DNA from 2 places in the Clostridium sp. Marseille-Q5894 genome. Region 2 is predicted to be linked to the other one. Evidence: riboswitches for the same ligand, from Rfam matches in the RefSeq annotation. Region 2 holds a riboswitch; the other holds the start of a gene.

Region 1 (7,081 bases), on a different contig from region 2:
GGAACTAGAAATGAAATATGCTGTTGTAAATGGAAAACTTACTCATGTTAATAAGGTTGCTAAAGGAACTATTGCAAGAGAATTTGGATATACGAATTATTTGGTAATTGCTTGTAAAGGGAAATATCGCTCATATTGGAAGTATGTAAATATTAAATAAAGATGATGCAAATGAGTTTATTTATAACGATTGTACGACTTTTGAAACATTTAGTTGAAAAATTATAGATACTAGGCTAAAATTAAAAGGTAACGATTAAAAGAAGGGTTAGAATGTTATGAAAGAAAGAGAAAAATTTTCGTCAAGATTAGGATTTATCCTAATCTCTGCAGGTTGTGCAATTGGACTTGGAAATGTATGGCGTTTTCCATACGTTGTAGGTCAATATGGAGGAGCTTTATTTGTTTTGATTTATTTGTTTTTTTTGGTTGTTTTAGGAGCTCCTATTATGACAATGGAGTTTGCGGTTGGTAGAGCAAGTCAAAAGAGTGCTGCACTAGCTTTTCAAACAATTCAACCAAAAGGGAAAGTTTGGAATTGGATAGGGAAATTCCAGATGTTAGGGAATTATGTTTTAATGATGTTTTACACAACTGTTGGTGGCTGGATGTTATCATATTTTGTAAAAATGATCAAAGGTGATTTTGTAGGAGCCATACCTCAGCAAGTTGAAAATATTTTTAATAGTTCTTTACAAGATCCGTTATTACAAGTTTTTTGGATGGTAGTAGTTATTGCAATAGGTTTTGGTATTTGTTCACTAGGACTTCAAAATGGTGTTGAAAAGATTACTAAAATTATGATGAGTTCATTGTTAATAATAATTTTAATTTTAGTTATTAGAGCAATTACACTGCCTGGAGGTAGTGAAGGATTAGCATTTTATTTGATTCCAAATTTTGAGGCCGTTGAACAGTATGGTTTATTAGAGATAATATTTGCAGCAATGGGACAAGCTTTTTTCACACTTAGTTTAGGAATTGGAGCAATTGCTATATTTGGCAGTTATATTGATAAAAGTCGTCGTTTGTTTGGTGAAACGATAAGTGTATGTACTTTAGATACTTTAGTGGCTTTATTATCGGGGTTGATAATTTTTCCGGCTTGTTTTGCTTTTGGAGTTAATCCGGGAAGCGGACCAGGTTTAGTGTTTATAACGTTACCAAGTATTTTTAATGAAATGTGGTTAGGTCAGGTTTGGGGTACGTTATTTTTTGTTTTTATGAGTTTTGCGGCTTTATCGACAATTATTGCGGTGTTTGAAAATATTATTTCATTTGGAATGGATTTATTTAATTGGAGTCGTAAAAAAGCAGTGATTATTAATTTGATTTTAATTTTAGTTTTATCTTTGCCTTGTGCTTTAGGCTTTAATGTTTTAAGTGATTTTGCTCCTTTTGGAGCTGGTACTACAGTTCAGGATTTAGAGGATTTTTTAGTTACGTATAATTTTTTACCATTAGGGTCACTAGCGTATTTGATTTTTTGTACTTATAGATATGGCTGGGGATTTGATAATTTTATTAAAGAGGCTAATACGGGAAGAGGGATCAAGTTTCCTAAATGGACAAAAGCTTATTTGAAATATGTTTTACCATGTGTGATTATTTTTATTTTTATTCAAGGTTATTATACGTTCTTTATTAAGTGATAATATTTTTGATCAAGATTAGATAAAACCAGAAGCAAAAAATGATTTTGTTTCTGGTATTTTTTATAGTTGATAAAAAGGAATAATATTTGGATCAATTAATAAATAACAAAAAGCTAATAATAGCCAGCAGACAAGCAATGATATCTAACCATAATCCTAATTTTAGGGCATAGCGGTTATTTTGTAATTTAATACTGCCAAAATATAATGTGACAACATAAAAAGTTGTATCACTACCTGTTTGAATGATTGAGGCAAGTATACTATAAGGATGATCAACACCATATTTTAAAAAGACATTATTTAAGACACTAAGTGATCCATTAGATGAAAATGGTCTAATGATCATCATCATAAAAATATCTATGGGGATATTTATAGTTTTAAAAATACTTTTAAAAACGATTTCTAAGATATTGATAATGCCACAGTTTTGAAAACAAGTCACCCATAAGATAAATGCCATCATAGTTGGAAATAAAGTAATTAATAATTTACTCCCCTCTTTTACACCATCGATAAATTCATTAAAAATATCAACTTTTTTAAAACAAGCTTCTATTAAAGCAATTAAAATTATAATTAAAATAATACTATCCATAATGTTCAATCACCTTACTAGCAATGATTCCTACAACTGTAATAATAAAACCAATTATAAGACTATAACTAAAAAAACCTAAAATATCATGACTGCCGTAACTTTGTCTTAAGGTCATCATCGTAGTAGGAATTATTGATAATCCTGTTGTATTGATGATTACTAACAACATCATTTCTTTACAAGGAACCTTAGGATCAGTTTGATATTTAGTTAAAGATTTCATTGCTTTAAGACCACTAATTGATGCTAAAGAACCAACCCCTAATAAGTTAGCAATAAAATTAGTAGATAAATATAGATATATTTGTTGATCTTCAACAGCTTTACCATAAACTAATTTTAAGATGGGTTTTAAGATAAATGATAATTGCTTTATTAAACCAGAAGCTTTGATAATATTTAAAAAACCATTCCATAAACATGCGGATAAAACTAAAATTTTAATTAATTCAAAAACTTGATTAGGAGACTCTAATATTGCTTTAAACATATCATTTTGATGATTAGTTGCAAAGGCTGTTAAAACAAAGAAAACTAAGCCAAATTTAAAGACTTTAGCCATAAAATAAATCCTTTAAAATCATTTTAAAACCAAGAAAAAAGTTATATGGAACTACTTTTTGTTTACTAACAGGCTGGTTATTTAATGAAACAACTATTTGATCATCAACAAATGAAACATCTACTTTATCTGTAGGTTTTTTATTCACACATATATCAAAATCTAAATAATACTGCTGTTGTTTAAATTCCACGATTCCCTTAGAAAAGACTTTAGTTTCTTTCAATAATTCATAACATTCCTCATATTTATTTTGATGAAACTCAAAATCATTACCACAATTAAAAGTCACAATAATTAAATCTAGATCATCTTTACGTGCCATCGTAATCAAAGTACGTTTAGCTTTTTTAGTAAAACCAGTTTTTCCTCCGATACAATACTTATAATTAGTTAATAACTTATTTTTATTATGCCAGGTTCCATTACCATCTTCCCTTGTATATTCCTTAGTACCAACGATTTCATTAAATATAGGATTTTGATGACAGTAGGCCATTAATTTGGCCATATCATAAACAGTAGATTGATTACCATTATCTTCTTCATCCAGACCAGTAGGATTAGAAAAAGTTGTGCTATGAAGCTCTAATTCTTTAGCTTTATCATTCATCATATCAACAAACTTAGGAATATCTTTAGCTACTGCTTTTGCAATCATAACAGCTGCATCATTTCCGCTTCTTAACATCAAACCATATAGAAGATCACGTAAACTAATTTTATCGCCTATATGTATATAGATTCCACTTCCCCAAGCTTTGTTGATAGTATCATCAACAGTTATAATAGTATCAAGTTTCATATTTTCAATAGCAATTATACATGTCATGATTTTAGATATTGAGGCTACACTTTGAATATATTCTTCATTACTACCTTCAATTACAATTTGATTACTTGCTTCCATAACTATATAACTCTTGCCTTGAAAAGGAACAGTTTTAACACTATCTAGCGGCATGAAGGTTAAAGAAATAATTAGGCCAATCATTTTTATATAGTTCATTTTAATCACCCCTATAAATCTATGCATAAATTATAAAGTTTAGAAGGAAATTTAAGTAAAATATATTTGCTTTTATATTTTTTGAGTTTTACTATTAAAAAATAGAGCAAAACTTTTATATGATGAATAATATCTTTTTTCATTAACATAATAGCTCACTTGAATCATAGTTATTTTTTAGTTTAGATTTCTGATTGAATGCAGTAATGATCATCTAATTCTTTTTTGTTGTTAATGTGGTAATAGATCTAGGTAAAAATGTTGAAATAAATTTTTGATTTTTCCTGCGTTTTGATAATTTAATATTAATTGTTTTATCATGATGTTAAATATTTACGAATGCTTATTATTAAAAATAAATTTATATTTCTTAGAAGAAAAAGTAATTGCTTTTATATATAAAGAGGTGTAGAATGATGTCAATAGATAATGTTTCTATCATCCAAAATTTAATAAAGTCTTTGTGGCAGGGTGAAAGTCCCTACCGATGGTTATAGTCCATGACCCATATCATTGATATGGCTGAGTTAGTGAAATTCTAACACCGACGGTTAAAGTCCGGATGAGAAAAGACATTTTCTAGAATTCTACCTGAAGACTTTTATTGTTTTCAGGTTTTTATTTTAGGAGGAAGAAAATGAAAAACGAAAAAACAAAAAAGTTAGTATTGATTGCAGTTCTTGGTGCTTTATCAGCAGTTTTAATGGTATTTAGGTTTCCATTACCATTTATGCCGCCTTTTCTAAGTTTTGATTTTGCTGGTGTTCCAGAATTGATCGGGGCATTTACATTAGGGCCTATAGCAGCGATTTTGATCGTTATCGTTAGAATATTGTTACAGCTTGTTTTGTCAGGTACCAATTCAATGTTTACTGGGGAATTGCAGGGGCTGATGTTAAGTATTGCTCTTGTTTTACCGGCAGCCATAATTTATAAACATAATAAAACAAAGCAAGGTGCATTAAAGGGGATGTTAGTAGGAGCATTAACGAATATTATAGTTGCAGTTTTTACTAATCTTGTAATTATTATTCCATTTTACGTAGCATTATATGGTATGAATATGGATATGATCATTGATATGTGCAAAGCGGTCAATCCGTATGTTGATAGTACATTTAAATTAGTTATTTTAGGAATCGTACCTTTTAATCTTATTAAAAATGCAGTAGTGTGTTTTATTACATTTATAATTTATAAAAAAATTAGTTCAGTCATTAAAAATTATATTAAATAGGGAGGAAAAGAGATGGAGTTTAATGAAGGAAAAGCATTGTTGTTTAAAAAACTTGGAGATTGGAAGATCATGGCACTTGCTTCTAGTGTAAATGATTATGTAATGGTTAGAAATGTAAGTTGTTTATTTTATGATGATAAGATTTATTTTAAAACAGATAAGAATTTTAGAAAAACGCAGCAATTATTTAAAAATCCTCAAGTAGCTTTATGTACGGGCGGTGTTCAAGTAGAAGGACTAGCTAAAAATCTAGGTTTAGTTGTTGAAGAACCAGGGCGTAAATTTGAAAAATTATATAAAAAATATTTATGGCAAAGCTATAATGCTTATAGCCATGAAGATAGTGAAATATTGATTGAAGTAACGCCTAAGTTTGTCGAAATCTGGGATGAAGATGAAAATCGATATGCTTTTCAAACATTTATTGATTTTGATAAACAAACAGTAGAAATAAAAAAATATGATTAAAAAATACGCAATCTAATTGATTGCGCATTTTTAATATCATTTGTACTTTTCAATTAATAAATCTAAATATTCTTTATATTTAGAATCATTAGCATTTAATTTATCAGAAGTACTAGTGTATTTTTTAACTGCCATCGTTGCACGATTGATTGGAAGAAGAGTTCCAGCTCCAGCGACACATCCCCCTGGACAAGCCATCCCTTCAAGAAGGTAACCATCGTATTTTCCTTTTTTAGCAAGATTCAACATTTTTTTACAGTTTTCTAAGCCTTCTGCAGATTCTACTAATACCTCACGTTCAGGGTCTTTAGCTTTAATACAGTTAACAACAGCTTTAGCTACACCACCGCTTATGGCAAAACCGCGACCATCACTGCTAGCTTGGGTAAACGGATCATCTTCGTTAGGCTGTAAAGATGCAAAATCAATTCCTTTAGCTTCAAACATTGCTCCTATTTCTTCAAAAGTTAAAACAAAATCAACTTCACTACGAACTGATTTTCTAGAAGCTTCCAACTTTTTAGCGGCACAAGGACCAATAAAAACAACTCTGCTGTTAGGATGCTTTTCCTTGATTAAACGTGCCGTCAATACCATTGGGGTAAGAGCCATCGAAATATACGATTTAAATTCTGGGAATTCTTTCTTGGCCATCATTGACCATGAAGGACAGCAGGAAGTAGCCATAAAAGGCTGTTTATCTGGTACCTTTTCTAAGAAATCCTTAGCTTCATCGATGGTACATAGATCTGCACCGATGGCAACTTCGACAACATCTTTAAAACCAAGTTCCTGCATTGCTTTTTTTAGGATCTCTGGGGTTACTTTAGCTCCGAATTGTCCAATAAAAGCTGGGGCAACGGCAGCGATGATTTCATCACCTTCTTTTATTGCTTGAATCAGTTGAAAGATTTGACTTTTGTCAGCAATTGCACCAAATGGACAACTAACTAAACACATTCCACAAGAAACGCATTTATCGTAATTGATATGGGCATTACCATATTCATCAGATTCAATCGCATTCATCCCGCAGGCTTTGGCACAAGGACGTTCTTTTTTTAAAATAGCATCATAAGGACAGACGTTTTTGCACAAGCCGCATTTGATACATTTGTCCTGATCGATATAAGCTTTCCCTTCTTTAAAGCTTATTGCTTTTTTAGGACAAATTTCCATGCAGGGGTGAGCCAAACAAGCTTGACATCCATTGCTTACCTCAAATTTTTTTTCAGCACATTTATTACAGGCAAATTTAATGATGTTAATAAGTGGTGGTTCATAATATTTATCGGCAATAATGCTATCTTCAATACCTTTAGAAATCGGAGCCGGCTTATCGATCGGACGTAATGATAACCCCATTGTTAGACGGAGACGTTCACCGACGATTGCCCGTTCTAAAAAGATACTATCACGATAAGTTGCAATTTCGCCAGGGATTATTTTATAGGGCAGATCTTCAATCCGACTATAATCATTACCTTCATAAGCGAGTTTTGCAACTTCGACGAAAACTTTTCGTCGAATCTTAGTTAATGATGAA
Region 2 (7,081 bases):
TGTCAAACTTATCAATTCGAACTACTTGTTTTTCTGGTTCTCTAATTTTATTTAAAATATCCATCCTTGTATTGTATTGTGCTTCTTTTCCAACACCAGCTTTAGCACTGCGCAACGCTCGATTGATTTCTTCACTGCTTTCTTGGCGCATCTGTTCAAATGTTTTAGCTTCTGTTAGTGTATCTTCGATTTCTTTTTTTTCATCTTTATTTCCAAAAAGTCGATTGACAGATGTTAAAAATTCATCTTCTTCATCAGTATCTATCACCGCGTCAATTACATCATTCATACTATCGCGAGTTATTCCTGCTTCATCTTTCAAACCACTTCTTAAATTACGATATTTATCAATTCGTGAATTAACCACTCTTAATCACCCTTTCAACGAACATTATAGCATACTTTTTAGGTAATTCCTTTATAAAATAATGGAAAATATATTTAATTTAGGCTATAATATGAGAGTACAAAAAAGGAGGAATTTATAATGGCTAAAATTACAGTAAATGATTCTTGTATTGGTTGTGGGGCTTGTACAGCTGTTGCACCTGATGTTTTTGAATTAGGTGATGAAGGTTTAGCAGTTGTAGTTAGCGAAGATAACACTGACGGAGCTAAAGAAGCTGCTGAAAGCTGCCCTGTTGAAGCAATCGAAGTTGAATAATTTATTAAAAACCAATCGTTTTGATTGGTTTTTTTATATCTTATAAAGACTTTAATAACATTAACGCTGTTGCTTTATTTGAGGCTAATGGAATATAGTGCACATCACATAATCTCATCAAAGCATTTATATCAGGTTCATGGGGTTGCGCTGTAAGTGGATCACGGAAGAAGAAAACCATATCCATTTGGCCTAAAGCAATTAAGTTTCCAATCTGCTGATCGCCACCATATGGTCCTGATAAAAAACGTGTTACTTGTAAATCGGTATTTTCCATAATCTTTTTACCAGTTGTCCCGGTACCATATAAATTATGTTTTGCAAACAATTTTTCATTTTCTTTAACAAAATCGATCAATTCTGTTTTCTTTTGATCATGTGCTATCAAAGCAATATTCATCTTATCCCTCCTTGAATTTAGATTCTATCGGTCTTACTACATAATAAACAATAGCACTAATAACTCCTTTAATAAAGTTAAATGGGAAATAAATTATAAAAATCGCTTGTCCATAAGGAGATAAAAAATTTAAAAACCCAGGTATAGAGATATTGGTTCCATACTGCTGATTAAAAGAATTTATATCTAATGCAAAAGGTAATTCACTATACCATGTCGGTTTTTGCATTAAATATGTTGGTGTTACAAATAAATAGTTTAATATAAACAAAACAATTGCAAATATTAACATCGTTATAAACATATTTATAATATATGCCAGCCATTCTTTCTTTAATTTTAAATTTTGTGATAAAAAATAATAAACACAACAAATCGTCAAAGAAGCAATCAATGCTGTAATTTGACCAATTGCAATTGGACCAACTGGTCCTTTAAATAATATTGAAACTAAAAATTTACAAACACAAACAAATAACGCCGATTTAAAGCCCAGCATTGAAATTGCCATGATCACGACAACCTCTGATAAATCCAAATTCAGCCATGGCGCAAAAGGATATGGAATTTCCAATAATCCCAATATCATTCCTAAAGCAGCCAAAGCAGCTGATAAAACTAATTTTCTTGTCTTAGTAATTTCCATAATAATCTCTCCTTAAATAAAAAAATATCATGAAAATACTAATCTCCATGACAAAAGTACATATATCATTAACTAATAAATGTCATTCTTCCATCCAGACTTTACTGTCGGTGTAGGAATTTCACCTACTCAGCTTGCGCTCGCGGACTATACCGCCGGTCGGGAATCACACCCTGCCCTGAAGACTTTCTTTTCTTTTAGAAATATATCATATTTATCTTTCATTTACAACAAAAAGGTGCTGTTTTTACCAGCACCTAATAAATTATTGTTCTCCTAAAGTTACTTGAACTGTTTTTTCACTACCATTACGATTAATTACTACAGAAACTTTATCACCTGGTTCTTTTGCATATAATGCAGTTAAGAAACTCTTATAAGTAGTAATTTTTTCACCATCAAATTCAACGATAATATCGCCTTCTTGAATACCAGCTTGACTAGCTGCTCCACCACTACTTACTTTAACAACGTAAATACCATCTGTTAAATCTGTATTGATACGATAGTAACGTAATTGATAACTAGAATATCCAGATAAAGAAACACCAGAAATTCCAAATTGTGGTCTTGTAACTTTTCCGTTTTCAATAATTTGTTCAACACTTTTAATTACATCATTAATAGGTAAAGCAAATCCCATTCCTTCAACTGATGTATCAGATAATTTCATTGAAGTAATTCCGACTAATTCTCCAGCCATGTTGACTAAAGCTCCACCACTATTACCTGGATTAATAGCAGCGTCAGTTTGAATAACGTTCATATCCCAATCATCTTGACCATCATCATTTAAATCTACAGACACTGTACGATCTGTTCCACTAACAATACCTTGAGTAACAGTACCAGCATATTCAATTCCTAATGGACTACCAATTGCTAAAACTGTTTCTCCTTTATCTAATAAACTTGAATCACCACATTTAATTGCACTCAAATCAAAATCAGCTGTTAATTTTAAGACTGCAATATCACTATAACTATCACTACCTAAAACAGTTGCAGAAACTGATTCTTGGTTAGAAAAAACAACTTGGACTTCACTTGAGCCATCGACAACATGAGCATTAGTGATAATATAAGCTTCTTTACCATTAACGCGATATACTACACCACTTCCGCTACCACTAGCAGTTCCATTTGAATAAACTAATACTCCGACAACACTATCACTGACTTTATCAATAACATCACTTGTAGAGCTCTTAACATCATAATTAACTTGCTCAACTTTTGCTCCGCTACCTGATAAAACATTTGAACTACCATTATTCAATTGTGTAAACATAAAGACATTAACGCCTAATGAAACTACAACTAAGATTACTAAAACTATTTGGAATAATTTAAAATTATTAGATTTAGTAATTCTATCTTTATTTTTTTCTATTCTTGTTTTCATTGGCTCAGGACCAGATGATGAATTTGGCATTTCAATTTTATCATCAATCACTTTATCTGATCCATAGTTAGATGCCGCTTCATGTGAGACATTTTCATCAATCACTTTTTGAGTTTCATATCCTTTCGATGTATCTTCTTTAGTTACTTCCCCTAAAGTTTCTTCTGATTTAAAGTTAGATATTACTTCCGATGATTCACTTTCTTTTGATATATCATTTTCAATCATATCTTCTTTTATTGAAGCTTCATTACCTTCTAAATTAGACGCTACTTCTTGAGTTTCATTTTCTTTCAATACATCTTCTTTAGTTACTTCTTCTAATTTAAAGTCTGATGTTACTTCCGGTGATTCACTTCCTTTTGATATATCATTTTCAGTTACACCTTCTTTTATTGAAGCTTCTAAATTTGACACTTCTTCTTGGCTTTCGTTTTCTTTAGTTACTTCCTCTTTTGTTGAAGTCTTTTCAGCTTCTAAATTAGACATTGCCTCTTGAGTTTCTTTAGATTCTAGCGGTCTATCTTCAACTGTTTCTTTTTCATCTATTAATTCATTTGTACGATTTTTATCTTCCATCTTGAACACTCCTTTACTTTACAAAACCATCATAAATAAATAATTTGTTCAAATTATTTTTATATTGTGTGAAAAAACGGTTTACTTGTAAAGGATCTTTATTTTGTCTCTAAAATCGGCAAAGTTATTGAAAATGTTGAACCAATTCCTAGCTCACTTTCTACTTCGATCGTACCATTATTTAGTTCTACCATTCTTTTTACAATACTTAATCCTAATCCTGTTCCAAGTTTTTTGCTTCTAGATCGATCAACTTGAAAGAAACGATCAAAAATCAAAGGTATATCTGTTTTAGAAATTCCAATTCCTTCATCCTGTACTTTGATCATTAAATTTTGATCATCATCATACGCTTTTATTGAAATAACACCAGAATTAGAATACTTTATTGCATTAGAAACCAAATTATTAAGAACTGTTTTAATTATAGTATCATCCAACATCAGATCATGAGATATTTTAGTTTGATAAATCAATGACAACTGTTTATCTTTAGCAAGCGGTTCAAATAATTCTACTGTATCTTTTATTAATAAATTTACATCAATTAATTTTGGTGATAAAACTACTCGAGGCTGTTCTAAACGTGAAAGTTCCAAAATATCTTCAATAATATTTTGCATGCGATAACTTTCCTTTAAAAGTATACCCATAAATTCATCAAAAGTTTCTTTATTTTGAATTCCTTCCTTTTTTAAGATCTCAACACTACCAATAATCGCACTCATTGGTGTCTTTAATTCATGAGAAATGTCAGAAAAGAATTGTTTTTGCATTTTTTCGATTTCTTTAACTTGAGAAACATCTGTAAACAAAATAATACTGCCATCAAAAACAATATCATTTCTAAATACTGGTGTCGTTTCAATTTGATAATAGCGCTCATCAATCGTTATAACAGTTGAAAACTTACGTTCAAAGATATAACTTTGATCAACAACACTTAATAACTGTCCCTTAAAAATATCTTTATAATATTTCCCTCGCAAATGTTTTATATTAAATGCTTCTCTAAAACTTTGATTTGTAAAAATTATAGTTCCTTCTTTATTAATAAAAATCATTGGTAAATTCATTGTTTTAATTAATGAATTAAGTATTTTATGATTAAAATCTTTTTCTCCTTCAACTTCTCTTATCTCATTTTCCTTTTCACGACAATAAAAATCGATTTGATGTAAATATGTTGAATTTGTATCATAAATAATATACAACACTACCAATGTAAAACCAGCTAAATAAATAAATGCATAGCTAATATTCCATATCAATAAGATACAAACAACAATAAATGAAAAAATAACTTTTTGATAATTTTTATTCATCTTTTTTCACCAGTTTATAACCAACTCCTCTTACAGATTGAAAACAAGCTTGACTTTCTTTTAATTTAGATTTCAATTTAAAAACATGAATATCAACTAATCTAGTATCACCATCATAGTTAAAATTCCAAATTTTCATTAATAACTCCTGCCGTGACAAAACTTCTTCTTTATTATCCAAAAACATCTGTAATAGATCATATTCTACTTTAGTAAGATTTATTTTATTTTCACCAACATAAACCTCATGCTTAGTTAGATCCATTTTTATATCCAAATATTTTAAAATTCCTTTAAAATGTTTATGATAACGACGTAAATGGGCTTCTATTCTGGCAATTAAAATATTAGCTTGAAAAGGTTTCGTCAAATAATCATCAGCACCCGATTCAAGTCCCAAAATTATATCATCTTGATCACTTCTAGCAGTAAGCAGAATCATTGGTTTGATATAGCCGCTATCACGACATTCTTTAATGATTTTTATCCCATCTTTATACGGTAGCATCCAATCCACCAAAATCAAATCATAATCATTAGAAAGAATTTTTTGACACGCATCTTTACCATCATAAAGACTATCTACCTGATAGTCTTTATTTTTTAATTCATGACTTAATATTTTATTAATAGATATATCATCTTCAATAATTAATATTTTATTCATCTTTCCCTTCATACCTTTCAATAATTCTTTGAACAACAGGATGTCTTACTACATCCATCGCTGTTAAATGAACAAATGAAATTCCTTTAACATCTTTTAAAATTTTTAATGCTTTTACTAACCCCGATTCAACTCCACGTGGTAAATCAATTTGTGTAATATCTCCCGTAATAATCATTTTTGAATTAAATCCTAGACGTGTTAAAAACATCTTCATTTGATTATCTGTCGTATTTTGGGCTTCATCTAAAATAACATATGCATCTTCTAAAGTACGTCCCCGCATATAAGCAAGAGGAGCAATTTCAATCACTCCTTTTTCAATTAATCTTTCTGTCTGCTCTAAACCAAGCATATCGTGTAAAGCATCATACAATGGTCGTAAATAAGGATCGACTTTTTCTTTTAAATCACCAGGCAAAAAACCTAAATTCTCCCCTGCTTCTACAGCTGGTCTTGTAAGAACGATTTTCTTTACAATATTATTTTTTAAAGCATCAACAGCAAAAACCACAGCCAAATATGTTTTTCCTGTTCCTGCTGGTCCAATCCCAAATACGACATCGTTTCTTTTTAAAGCATAGTAGTACTCCTTCTGTCCTAAAGTTTTAGGATATATCATCTTGCCACTTGCCGTTTTAGTAATTCTAACATTATATAATTCATTAATTCTACTTAAATTATCTTCTTTAGCTAATTTCAATGCATAGACCACATCTCTACGAGTAATATTGATTCCTTTAGAAATCAGCCCCAGCAAAGCAGCAATCACGTTTTTAGCTTTTTTAAAATTATCATTATTTTCTCCAGTTAAACTTAGTTCATCACCACGAAGTGATATTTCTACTCCTAAAGCTTCTTCAATCATTTTAAAATTTTCATCATGATTTCCACAAAAATTATTTAATTGAGCTATACTATATTCTTCTAATTTAACTTGTTCTGTCATTTAATTCTCCTCTTTTGTTGCAATATCTTCAATTAATATATATTGCATTTTTAATACTCTCTTGCCATCAATTATACCATAAGATAAAACTTTTTCTCTATCTATTTTATCAATAGTACCTAATTTAGCACGAATTGTATATAATAAATAACTAAACCCCTCACCCTCATCCATTTTTTTCTTATCAATACTCGCTTCATAATCAATATAAGTATAAGCTTTGATGATTCCTTGAGTCTCTATTATCTTATCAACTTCACTGGTAGAAGTAATTGTATTAGATACTAATAAATCGCCTTTTTTTACATAATCATTAACTTTTACCATAATATTGCCGCTGCTTACATCTATCTCCTGAATTACACCATCTTTACTAGCATATATATTTTCAAAACTTTTTTCCATTTTTTTAGCACTAACACTATTAGTATATTTAATAAATAGAA

What was found. A riboswitch is a leader RNA that binds a small molecule or an ion and turns the genes downstream of it on or off. The one in region 2 is predicted to bind FMN.
Region 1: it holds a riboswitch for FMN, as region 2 does, so the genes downstream of both, OC535_RS08795 (ECF transporter S component) here and OC535_RS11765 (ECF transporter S component) in region 2, are expected to answer to the same signal.

Annotation. Positions count from the first base shown of each region.
Region 1 is NZ_CAMPPT010000005.1:45,700-52,780, forward strand. Features, by position in the region: gene OC535_RS08770 (hypothetical protein) at 11-160, shown strand; gene OC535_RS08775 (sodium-dependent transporter) at 279-1,652, shown strand; gene OC535_RS08780 (spore maturation protein B) at 1,747-2,256, opposite strand; gene OC535_RS08785 (hypothetical protein) at 2,249-2,821, opposite strand; gene OC535_RS08790 (D-alanyl-D-alanine carboxypeptidase family protein) at 2,814-3,830, opposite strand; FMN riboswitch at 4,284-4,408, shown strand; gene OC535_RS08795 (ECF transporter S component) at 4,468-5,067, shown strand; gene OC535_RS08800 (pyridoxamine 5'-phosphate oxidase family protein) at 5,080-5,535, shown strand; gene OC535_RS08805 (4Fe-4S dicluster domain-containing protein) at 5,572-7,081, opposite strand, start outside.
Region 2 is NZ_CAMPPT010000008.1:31,226-38,306, reverse strand. Features, by position in the region: gene OC535_RS11780 (hypothetical protein) at 1-367, opposite strand, end outside; gene OC535_RS11775 (ferredoxin) at 488-664, shown strand; gene OC535_RS11770 (methylglyoxal synthase) at 705-1,064, opposite strand; gene OC535_RS11765 (ECF transporter S component) at 1,066-1,710, opposite strand; FMN riboswitch at 1,788-1,900, opposite strand; gene OC535_RS11760 (S1C family serine protease) at 1,976-3,694, opposite strand; gene OC535_RS11755 (sensor histidine kinase) at 3,793-5,019, opposite strand; gene OC535_RS11750 (response regulator transcription factor) at 5,012-5,686, opposite strand; gene OC535_RS11745 (PhoH family protein) at 5,679-6,635, opposite strand; gene OC535_RS11740 (sporulation protein YqfD) at 6,636-7,081, opposite strand, start outside.